One region of the Hahella sp. NS-SX17 genome, then DNA from elsewhere that is predicted to be linked to it. Evidence: predicted binding sites of a transcription regulator. Region 1 holds the regulator's gene; the other holds the start of a gene.

Region 1 (5,694 bases):
TTCTAAGCTTATTTAATCCCTCACTTCTTCGGCTTCCGCTAACGCTTCCGCAGACGCCATGCGGGCGCGTGGGAAGTGGCAGGTAAAAGTGCTTCCTGCGCCGATATGGCTGGTGATTTCCAGTTCCCCATCGTGATTGATCAAGACGTGTTTGACGATAGCAAGGCCCAGGCCGGTGCCCCCCGTGTCTGCGGCCCGTGAAGGGTCGGCCCGGTAAAAGCGCTCCGTCAGCCTGGGGATGTGCAGGGGATCGATGCCAATGCCGCTGTCTCTGACGGCGAAATGCACGCCTTTCTTATCTTCGAACCAGCGCACCCGGATTTCCCCATTGGCGGGGGTATATTTCACTGCATTCATGACGATGTTGGAGAAGGCGCTGTGCAACTGCGTTTCGTTACCGGTCAGTCCGGCGGCGCTTTCCAGGTTTAATTCTATCCGGTGGCCTTTTTCCTGGCTGAGCGCTCGGGCGTCGCTGCAGATGGCGCGCAGCATGCTGTCTATATCCACCAGTGTGGCTTTGAAATTTGAGCCGTCATTTTCTATACGGGACAGAAGCAATAAATCATTAACCAGCGCCTCCATTCGCTGCGCCTGTTGCTGCATTTGGTTCATGGCGCGATTCCAGCGCGGCGGTAAATCGTCAGCATTGTCGATGAGGGTTTCCAAATAACCGGAAATAACCGTTAATGGCGTACGCAGCTCATGAGAAACGTTAGAGACGAAGTCCCGCCGCATTTCTTCCAGGCGATACAGACGGGTGACATCCTGAACCAGCAATAAGCGATCATCTTCACCAAACAAAGTGATGTGAAACTGTAACTTCAGGTTGGGGTTATTCGGGGCGTTGAGGATCAGCGGTTCCTGATACTTTTTGGAGGCGAAATAGCGTTTAAAAATCGGTGTGCGGATCAGGTTATAGATGAGTTGGCCACGATCAGTGGGGTATTTGAACCCGAGCAGCTTTTCTGCGGACTGGTTCCACCAGTCCATTGCGCCTTCGCTGTTAGTCATGACGACGGCGTCTTTGAGTGCGTTGGTGGATTCCTGTATGCGGTCAATCATCGCTTGCAGCCGGTCACGGGAGCGGTAGTGCTGCACCTGTAGACGATGAATGCCGTCAAACAAGTCCCCCCAGAGACCGCGACTCTCGGGTGGGTCTTCCATTTTCGTCTGATACAGCCAGCGATGCATCCGAAACGCCTGTGTGAGTGTCCATCCCAGATACGCGGTAAGACCAAACACCAGCGCCCAGGCTACCGAGCCTATGACAAGTCCGACAACGATGCAGCCCAGCAAACTGTAAACCAGTAGCCGCGCATAATGACGCCAGTGATTGCGCATGCGTTTTGATGAATACTTCTTTTGGAATTATTTATTATTTAAGACAGGTCGCTGCGCTTATGGCGCTCGTGTCGAAAAGCGATACCCCGTCCCACGCACGGTTTGAACCAAATGATGATGGCTGGGCTCCAGCGCTTTGCGTAAGCGTCGAATATGCACGTCCACCGTGCGCTCTTCCACATAGACGTTGCCGCCCCATACCTGGTCCAAAAGCTGTCCGCGAGTATACACCCGTTCTTGATGCGTCATAAAGAACTGCAGGAGCTTGTACTCTGTGGGGCCCATGTTGAGCGCATCGCCTTTGGCGGTGACGCGGTGACATACTGGGTCCAGTCGCAGCCCCTCGACTTCAATGGGCGTTTCCATACCCTGTACGGCGGTGCGTCGCAGCACAGCTTTCAGGCGGGCGACCAGCTCTCTTGGAGAGAATGGCTTGGTGATGTAGTCGTCGGCGCCCACTTCCAAGCCCTGGACTTTGTTGTCCTCTTCGGTTTTAGCGGTGAGCATGATGAGTGGGATTTCCGAGGTGTTTTGGTCACGCTTGAGTCTGCGTGCGAATTCAATGCCGCTGACGCCGGGCAACATCCAGTCCAACAGTATGAGGTCCGGTTTCTGATCAATGATCAACGCATGCGCTTCCCGCGCGTCTCCTGCCTCCAGATAGTCATAGTCGGCCATTTCCAGAGCGACTGCGATCATTTCCCGGATGGCGGGCTCATCGTCCACAATGAGAACTTGTTTGCTTGCCATGCAAAACACCTTTTTGAATACTCGATTGCCGAATTATTACAACGGCGTTTTGTTACAAGTATATGACAGGCGCTTAATAAATGTGATGGAAATGGGGCCGGCCTGTGATGGCCGGACAAAAGGCATGACGTAGCCTAGTCAGGGGCGGAAGATGAATTCCAGCGCCAGACCAAGAAAAACGACGGCGCCGACCCAGTGATTGTTGAGAAAGGCTTTGAAGCAGTGTTGAGATTCGCGGTCGCGAATCAGGTGTTGTTGATACACGAACAAGACGGCGGCGACGATCAGCGAAACCTGATAATAGACGCCCAGTTCATACTGTGCGCCAACCATAAACAGCATGCCCAGGGTCAATACTTGCAGTCCCGCCACGGCGGCGCGGTCGGCTTCACCGAACAGGATCGCCGTGGATTTGACGCCAATCTTGAGGTCGTCTTCCCGGTCCGCCATGCCGTACATGGTGTCATAGGCGACGGTCCAAACCACTGTCGCAGTGTACAAAAGCCACGCCTGTTGCGGCACGGCGTCCAACTCTGCAGCGAATGCCATGGGGATGCCCCAAGCGAAAGCGGCGCCAAGTACGACCTGGGGCAGGTAAGTGTGTCGTTTCATGAAAGGGTACGTAGAAGCCAGCGCCAGTGCGCCAGCGGAAAGATAGATCGTCAGGGCGTTGGTGAAAAGCACCAGAATAAATGAAATGCCGACCAATACGCCGAACAGTGTAAGCGCTTCTTTTTCCGTCACCCTGTCTTGGGCGAATGGACGGCCCTTGGTGCGCTCTACGTGCATGTCTATGCGGCGATCAGCGTAATCGTTGATCACACAGCCGGCTGAACGCATCAACAAAACACCTAATATGAAAATGAACAGGTTCTTGATGGAGGGCGCGCCCTCTGAGGCCAGCCATAGCGCCCACAGGGTAGGCCAAAGCAGCAAATAGGTTCCGATAGGGCGGTTCAGTCGCGTGAGGTCAATGTAGACCGGCAATTTCGCCTTGAACTGCTCCGCCAGGGAAGGAGCTGGACGCCCTTGGGATTTCATAACCAGACAGAATCCTGTTTTAGTGTGTGGATTGATATCGCGTTCAAGCTCAGCCGCCCAGCAATCTGTTTTCCGCCTGTTCAACCTGATCCGCCGAGCCATGCAGAATCAGTGTGTCGCCGGGTTGCAGGATAAACTCGCCAGTGGGGTCGAAGAACTCCTCTTCGCCGCGACGGATGCTGTCGATATTGCAGGCCGCCAGCTTCATTTGCGCCAGTGAGCGATGGCAGCCGTAGGCGCCGTCAGGCAGCGTCAGTGCATGCAGTTTTTCCAGTGGCGTCCCGTCAGCGCCGACCAACTGGGAGTTAATGCCTGGGTAGTAGCCATGCAGCATTTTATAGCGGCTGCGGCGGACTTCTTCGATCTGGCGATGAATTTTCCTTGCCGGCGCGCCCATAAGGGTAAGCACTTGGGTGACCAACATCAAGCTGGCCTCCAGCGTCTCCGGCACGATCTCCGTGGCGCCGGCTTCTTGCAACAGCGTCATCTTGGAGTCGTCCGCCGTGCGCACCAGAATCGGCACTTGAGAACCGGTTGAGCGCACCTTGCGAATGACCGCCAGACTTTTGTCCACATCTGCGTAAGTGATGATAATCAGGCGAGCTCTTTCCAGGCCAAGGGCTTTGAGAATGTCCAGACGCTCGGAATCGCCAAAATGAACTGGCTCGCCTGCGGCGGCGGCTTCTTTTACCCGCACCGGATCTTTGTCCACGGCGGTCATGGGCATGGCGCTGCGGCGCATGAACCGGGCGACCGTCTGGCCAACGCGGCCGAATCCGCAAACGATGGCGTGACCTTCCAACTCCGAGCAGGCGACAGTCAGCGCTTCGACACGGGTCTGCGCCATGCCCTGGCCTTTATCGGAGGGAAAGCGGGTGCTGAGGTGACGTGCGAGGCTCATCAGCCCGGGAGTCAAGGTAATGCTGAGAATGACAGTGGTAATGACTACCGCGCCGGCTTGTTTGGAGATGAGTTGAAACTTTTCTCCCAACGCAAACAGGGCGAATCCGAACTCGCCGCCCTGAGCCAGGTAAAGTCCGGTTTTCAACGCTACCGCCCTGTCTTTCTGGTGACGATACGCCAGCACTCCGATCAGCGTGGCTTTCGCCGCCAGAAGCATCGCGGTGATGAGAAGTATCCAAGGCCAGTTCGCGACGACTTCTCCGAAGTCGACGATCATGCCGACGCTGATGAAAAACAGGCCGAGCAACAGGTCGCGAAAAGGACGGATATCCGCTTCAATCTGATGTTTATAGTGAGTTTCGGACAGCATCATGCCCGCGATGAACGCGCCCAGGGCCATAGACAGACCGAAGCTGTGCGTCAACGCCGCGGCCAATAACGACACCATCAACACGGTCAGTACAAACAGCTCTTCTGAATGAGATTTGGCGACTTCCGAAAAAATGAACGGCAACAGATACTTGCCGATCGCCAGCATCAGCGCGAACAAGAGCGCGCCTTTACCCAGGGTGATGGCCAGAGCGGCGGCCAGTGAACTATCCGACCCGCCGGCCAGAAACGGCACCAGAATCAAAAAGATAACTGCAGCCAGATCCTGAAACAGCAGCACTCCCATCGACATCACGCCGTGGGGCTGACCCAGTTCGTTACGCTGCACCAGCTCTTTGCTGACTACTGCTGTGGAGGATAACGCTAATGCGCCGGCGATAATGATGGCCTCCTCGGTGCTGGCCTGGAACAGCCGGGCGATGCCGAAAATCACCAAACTGCTTACCGCCACTTGCCAGCCGCCCAGGTTGAACACTACCTTGCGCAAAGCAATCATCTTGGCCAGAGAGAATTCCAGCCCGAGGGAGAACAGCAGAAACACCACGCCGAACTCCGCCAGCACTTGGATTGTCTCTACGTCGTCCACCCAGCCCAGGGCTGTGGGACCAACGCCGAGGCCTACCGCAAGGTAAGCCAGGACAGAGGGAACGTTCATACGCCGGAACAGCGACGATACGACGACCGCCGCTGTAATCAGCACCAGAAACTGACTCAGATTAGCTTCATGCATAATAGGTAAGGAACCAGCATCGCCTGTTAGTAAATTATTATTCAGGCAGACAAATAGCTTCCTTCTACATGTCTGCAACGACAGGGCTGCCCATGTCAGGTCCTGTCTCCCGCGGCTCGCCGTCGCCTCCATGCGCCTCTTTATTAATGTGCCAATACCATTGGCATATTAATCATTTGGAGCCCGAGCGGGCAGGGTTTAGAGGCCTTTTACAGCGTAGATTCCCGGAGCGTTGCGCCAGTAGCCTTTGTAATCCATGCCATAGCCGAAAATGTAGCGGTCCGCGACTTCCAGACCAGTGAAATCACACTTCTGGCCGGGGTAGACTTTACGCTCATGCTGTTTGTCCACCAGTACGGCGGTATAGACTTTTTCCGGCTGCTTGCCGTCGCAGTAATCGCAGATGGCGTGTAAAGTGGTTCCTTCATCAAGGATGTCGTCGAGAATCAGGATAGTGCGCCCTTCCAGGTTTTCCACGGGCTCTACTTTCCATTTCAGGCCGCCGCCGCTGGTCTGATTATTATAGCGAGTCGCGTGAA
Region 2 (5,694 bases), 2.3 Mb from region 1:
CCGTGAGGCAAAGCGCTGAAACCTTTAAACAGCCTGAGACCCTGGCTTATATCGAAACCCTGCAAAAGTACCTGCAGGAAACCGGTCTGGTGGGTAAGAGCAATGCGCTGCCGGACATTGTCAAAACCGTGCACCGAGAATTGATGCAGGGTGAAGCGGAGGCGTTTCGCATTCCCGCCAGCGCTCCGGCGGTGGGGCAGACGCTGATTACCTACCAGAGCAGTCATCGTCCTCAGGATTTGTGGCGCTTCGTGACGCCGGACTATCGCAACACCAATTTGTGGATACAGCTGAAAAGCGGGGACAACAAGGACATGGCGGCGGTGGTCGCCGCGGTGGATCGCTTTTTCGCGCAGCATCCGGCGCCGACGGCCCTCAAGCATGAATGGTTTGGGCTGACCTATATCAACGTGGTGTGGCAGGAAAAAATGGTGAGCGGCATGCTGGAGGCGTTTCTCGGCAGCTTCCTGATTGTGCTGGCGATGATGGCGTTTTTATTCCGCTCCTTGTGGTGGGGGCTGCTCAGTATGCTGCCGCTGACGGTCACGATTGGCGCGATCTACGGCGTCATCGGCTGGATTGGCAAAGATTACGATATGCCGGTGGCGGTGCTGTCAGCGTTGAGTTTAGGGCTGGCGGTGGATTACGCCATCCACTTTCTGGCTCGCAGCCGGTTTCTGTATCGGCAGACCGGCTCCTGGCGTGAGACGGTGGACGCGGTGTTCGGCGAGCCGGCGCGGGCGATTACCCGCAATGTGATTGTCATCGGCGTGGGATTCCTGCCGTTGCTGGCGGCGCCCTTGATTCCTTACCAGACTGTCGGGGTGTTTATCTCTTCCATTTTGCTGTTCGCTGGCGTGGCGACCTTGTTGATCCTGCCTGCGCTGCTGACGGCGTTTGATCGCTTTCTGTTTAAAAATCTGCAACCAACAAGGGAGGCTGAGGCATGAGTCTTTCATTCAAACGATGGGCGGCGACCTGGGTCTTCGTCATGGCGGGAATGTCGACGACGCCGGCGGGCGCTGCGGATCTGACGCAGGTGGATGACATCGTACGCAAGGCCAGCCACGCAGCTTATTATCAGGGGGTGGACGGCAAGGCGAGGGTGGATATGCGTATCTTCGACGCCCAGAACCGGGAGCGCTCGCGGGAATTCACCATTCTGCGGAAAGACATTGACGACGCAGGCGACGGCGATCAGAAGTTTTATGTGTACTTTCACAGCCCGGCGGACGTGAGCAAAAGCGCCTTCCTGGTCTGGAAGCATGTGAAGGGAGATGACGACCGTTGGCTCTATCTGCCGGCGCTGGATCTGGTGAAACGCATTTCCGCCAGTGATGAACGCACCAGTTTTATGGGCTCACATTTTTTCTATGAAGATGTGTCCGGGCGCACTCCGGATGAAGACAATCATGTGTTGCTCGAAGAGACGGACAACTACTACGTGCTGAAAAGTACGCCAAAAAACACCGGTAATGTGGAGTTCGCCTACTACAAAAACTGGATTCACAAGACCACCTTTATTCCAGTCAAAACCGAGTTTTACGATGCATCGGATCGGGCTTATCGCACCTATCAGGCGACGCGGGTGGAAATGGTGGACGGCTATCAGACAGTGACGGAATCCAAAATGAGCGACTCGCGCATCGGCGGTTACACTCAGATGCGCTACAGCAAAGTCGATTACGACGTGGATATTCCAGAAGATATTTTCAGCGAACGTTATTTGCGTAGCGCGCCGCGTCAGTATCTACGCTGAGAGAGGGCGGGAGCACTGATGAAAACACCGCTTCGAATCGCCGCAATCCTGCTTATAAGCGCTCGCGCCTGGGGTGAAGAACCAGCGTTGCCTGCAGGGCTGGGAGCGGAGGAGCCACAACTGCCAACAGGGTTGGAAGAACCTGCTAAACCATCCGCCAATGAGCCAGATCTGCCTGTCGGCCTGGATCTGGCGGAACCCGGATTGAATGGTAGGGACCAAGAGACAGAGGCAGGGCTGACCGCGGTTCCGTGGCAAATGTCCGGTTTTGCGGAAACCCGTCTCGGCGCCCGGTTGCAGGAGGATCCGACGCAAAAGCGGGCGTCCATCGGCGAAGCGCGCGCCCAATGGCAGGCGGAAGCGTTTCTGGAGTCGGTCACGTTTAAGGGCGTGGCGGATTTCCTGTACGACCCGGTATTGGATCATCATCGTATTGATCTTGAGCATGGAGAAGGCTGGCTGGACGTGCGCGAAGCCAACTTTTTGGTGCGTCCGGCGGATGCGATGGATATCAAGCTGGGACGTCAGGTTCTCACCTGGGGAACCGGCGATCTGCTGTTCATCAACGATCTGTTTCCCAAGGACTGGAGCGCGCTGATGATTGGCCGTGACGAGGAGTACCTGAAAGCGCCTTCGGACGCCGCCAAGATATCCCTCTTCAGTGATGTGGTGAATCTGGACTGGGTGTACACGCCGCAATTCGACGCGGACCGTTATATTGATGGCGAGCGGATTTCCTATTACAGCGCAGGCTCCAGTGAGGTGGTTGGGCGCAATGAGCCCTTGCAGGTGGAAGGGCGTCAAAACGCGCTGCAGGATGATGAACTGGCGTTGCGGGTGTATCGTCTGTTGGGGCCCTATGAACTGGCCGCCTATTATTATCGCGGTTTCTGGAAAAGCCCGGCGGGCGTTAATCCTGACAGCGGCCTGTATACCTTTCCTGCGCTGCAGGTGTGGGGCGCGAGCGTGCGCGGTCCTGTCGCCGGCGGCGTAGCCAATGCGGAGCTGGGCTACTATGACAGCCTGGAGGATGAGCACGGTGACGACCCCTGGGTGCGCAACAGCGAGTGGCGCGCTTTAGTCGGCTATGAACGCGAGCTGCTGCCGGAGCTGACTGGCGCGGTGCAGTTCTACGTTGAGTCCATGCAGGATTATGACGCCTTCAAGGCCTCGCAGCCGCCGAGCGCTTATATCAAGGACGAGCATCGTCAGGTAGTAACATTGCGTCTGACCAAGCTGCTGCTGAACCAGAATCTGACCCTGTCTCTGTTCAACTTCTGGAGCCCCAATGAAGAAGACGGCTACCTGCGTCTGAAAGCGAACTACAAAGTGGACGATCACTGGCGCGTGGAGAGCGGCGCTAATGTTTTCTACGGAGAAAAAGAGGAAACCTTTTTTGGCCAGCTCAAGGACAACAGCAACCTGTATGTGGCGTTGCGATATGGGTTTTAGTCGCTTCACCCTCATGAAGAAAATTTCATAACTTTGTCAGTCCTACGCGGCCAAAGGATTCAGGGCTATCAGCGGAAAGGGCGCGTCTTTATCATGCAGAAACCGGGAAACTTTTATTTTATAGTGGACTGAGCTTACACGTTTAAGTTTTCCGGGCATGGCGGCTTCCATTATCAATGACTTACCTATAAGTCCGCGCCCAAATGTTCCCTGTCGCTCCTTTGCGGGAATCTGCGTGACTTAAAGCGATACCTCGACCCAATTTCTATTCAAGTTATACGTCATTATGAAACGAATCTCCGTATTGGCGGCGCTGTTATCCATCGCGCTGCAACCAGCCTGGGCTACGCCTGGGAATACACAACCGGTGCAAGTCGCCGTTGGCGACGACCTGTATCTGATCGATCCCGCCACATTGGCGGTGACGGTGCAGATGAACCAAACTCAATCTCCCGCTTCAGCAGCGGCGTTTGCTGCGGAAGACGTCAAAAGCGTCGTGTTTGTAGAAGGCGATCCACGTCATTGGCGTGTCGCTTTGGAAGGCAACTCCTTTGACGTGAAAGTCGCTGTTGATCATGGCGCTCTGACTTTCGCCATTAGCGCCGACAAGCCGAAGGCACATATTGACTGGCCGGTGTCGGCGGCGCGTCAGGTGTCCGCTTATGGTCTGCCATTGGGGGAAGGTTTTTATATTCCGGCCGATGATGCGGCGTGGGCGGACTGGTTGCAGGAAAAGTACGACGAGTCCGCGCTGACGGAACTGCTGTCCATGCCGTTTTGGACGGAAGTGCGCGCTGGCGGCAAAGGGCAAATCGGCTACTCTCTGACCTGGACATTGGAGAACCCCTTCAATACCGCCATGACTTTCGACCGGGATGAAGGCGCATTGCGTCTGGGCGTAAGTCATGAATTCTCGCCGCTGATGCCGGATCGGCCTTATCTGGCGCGTTTACAGAAGGGCGCGGCAACCCCTGTCGCCGGCGCCTTGGCTTATCGCGAGCTGTTGGAGCGTCAGGGGCTGCTGACGCTGGACGATAAACTCGCGCAAAACCCCAATGTAGCCAAGCTGGCTGGCGCGCCGCATATTTACCTGTGGAGCAGCGGTCTGATCAAGCCGGAGGATATTAAGAACTGGCGTCCCTTCGTGCGTGAATTCGCCGCCAAGTATCAGACGCCGGGGCGCCTCGCGCAAAAACTTTGGGCGCAGTGCGATAAAGAGGCGCGCAAGATGTTTACCCAGGCCTTCAAGGAGGCGCAGGGCGATGCGGGATTTGTCTCCAAATACTCACGCGAGGCTATCGTCAGGGCGGTGAATGGGGCGTTGATCAAAGCCATCGATGCGCCGGCGCAGCATCCCTTACCGGGCGGACATGATCCCGCGATGGAAGTGCTGCGGGGAGACGCGATGCGCACGGCCATGCAGCAGGCGTTCGGCGCCATGATGACCGAGCCGGAGTCCTGGGGCGGCGGTTTCTCCACGGACACCATCGCCGCGCTGCGCAAGGCCGGGCTGACCAGCGCCTGGCTGGGCGCCAACGACTGGCTGGATACCTTATGGCATCCGCAATCGGTGAAAGCTGCGAAAGCGGCGGGCTATCTGGTGGGAGTCTATGACAGCTACGGCAGCATTCACGCCCCGGATGAGCCGCGCACCTGGCTGACCGCCCAGGTCGGCCGTGAAAACTGGGAAAAGGCGCCCTACCGACGGGAAGACGGCAGTGTCGTCTCCGGTTTCTCCAGTGTGGGCGCCTACGCCAACCCTGTCGCCATTGAAGACTATGCGGAGCAGCGCATGACGGCGGTGACGCGTGAGGCCAAGCTCAACAGTCTGTTCCTGGATGTGGACGCCACTGGCATGATCTACGAGGACTACACGGAAGGGCGCAAAACCAGTGAAGCGCAGGATGTGGCGGCGCGTACGCAACGATTGAATTTCCCACGGGAAGAACTGGCGCTGGTCACGGGGAGCGAAGGCGGCTCCGCGTTGTTTGCGAACGCCATTGAGTTCGCTCATGGCATGACCATCACGCCGTTCAGCTGGACGGACCCGGATACCGGCAAGAACCGCCAATCCACTTATTATCGTGGCAACTACTGGCCGCCTGAGGCGCCCTCGCTGTTCTTCGCCACTAAGCCGATCAAGCCAGCGCTGCGCAATATTTACTACAATCCCGCCTATCGCTTGCCGCTGTATCAACTGGCGCTGCACGATAGCGTGGTGGCGACCCTGCATTGGGAATACCCCTCGCTGAAGTTCAAAGAAACCCGCGTGGATGTGGGGCTGCTGCAGTTGTTGTACATGATTCCGCCGATGTACCATCTGAACGCGGCGAATCAGAAGCGCGACCTGCCTGTCATCGCCGCCTACGATAAAGTATTCCGTCCCTGGCATGAAAAACTTTACAGTACGCGCATGACGGGGTTTGAGTTCCTGTCGCAGGATCGTCTGCTGCAATCCACCCGCTTTGCCGACGGCACGACGA

The links. The regulator PhoB, encoded in region 1, activates phosphate uptake and scavenging genes when phosphate is short. The targets are predictions, from matches to a motif close to TGTCATANNNNTGTCANA.
Region 2: the regulator PhoB is predicted to act here: its motif matches at 3,235-3,252, upstream of AC2IBB_RS27240 (glycoside hydrolase).

What each region holds. Positions count from the first base shown of each region.
Region 1 is NZ_CM170632.1:1,089,893-1,095,586, forward strand. It holds gene AC2IBB_RS04980 (response regulator) at 1-6, shown strand, start outside; gene phoR (phosphate regulon sensor histidine kinase PhoR) at 13-1,341, opposite strand; gene phoB (phosphate regulon transcriptional regulator PhoB) at 1,399-2,091, opposite strand; gene ubiA (4-hydroxybenzoate octaprenyltransferase) at 2,230-3,132, opposite strand; gene AC2IBB_RS05000 (monovalent cation:proton antiporter family protein) at 3,182-5,155, opposite strand; gene AC2IBB_RS05005 (hypoxanthine-guanine phosphoribosyltransferase) at 5,354-5,694, opposite strand, start outside.
Region 2 is NZ_CM170632.1:6,103,844-6,109,537, reverse strand. It holds gene AC2IBB_RS27255 (efflux RND transporter permease subunit) at 1-950, shown strand, start outside; gene AC2IBB_RS27250 (outer membrane lipoprotein-sorting protein) at 947-1,759, shown strand; gene AC2IBB_RS27245 (hypothetical protein) at 1,778-3,211, shown strand; gene AC2IBB_RS27240 (glycoside hydrolase) at 3,498-5,694, shown strand, end outside.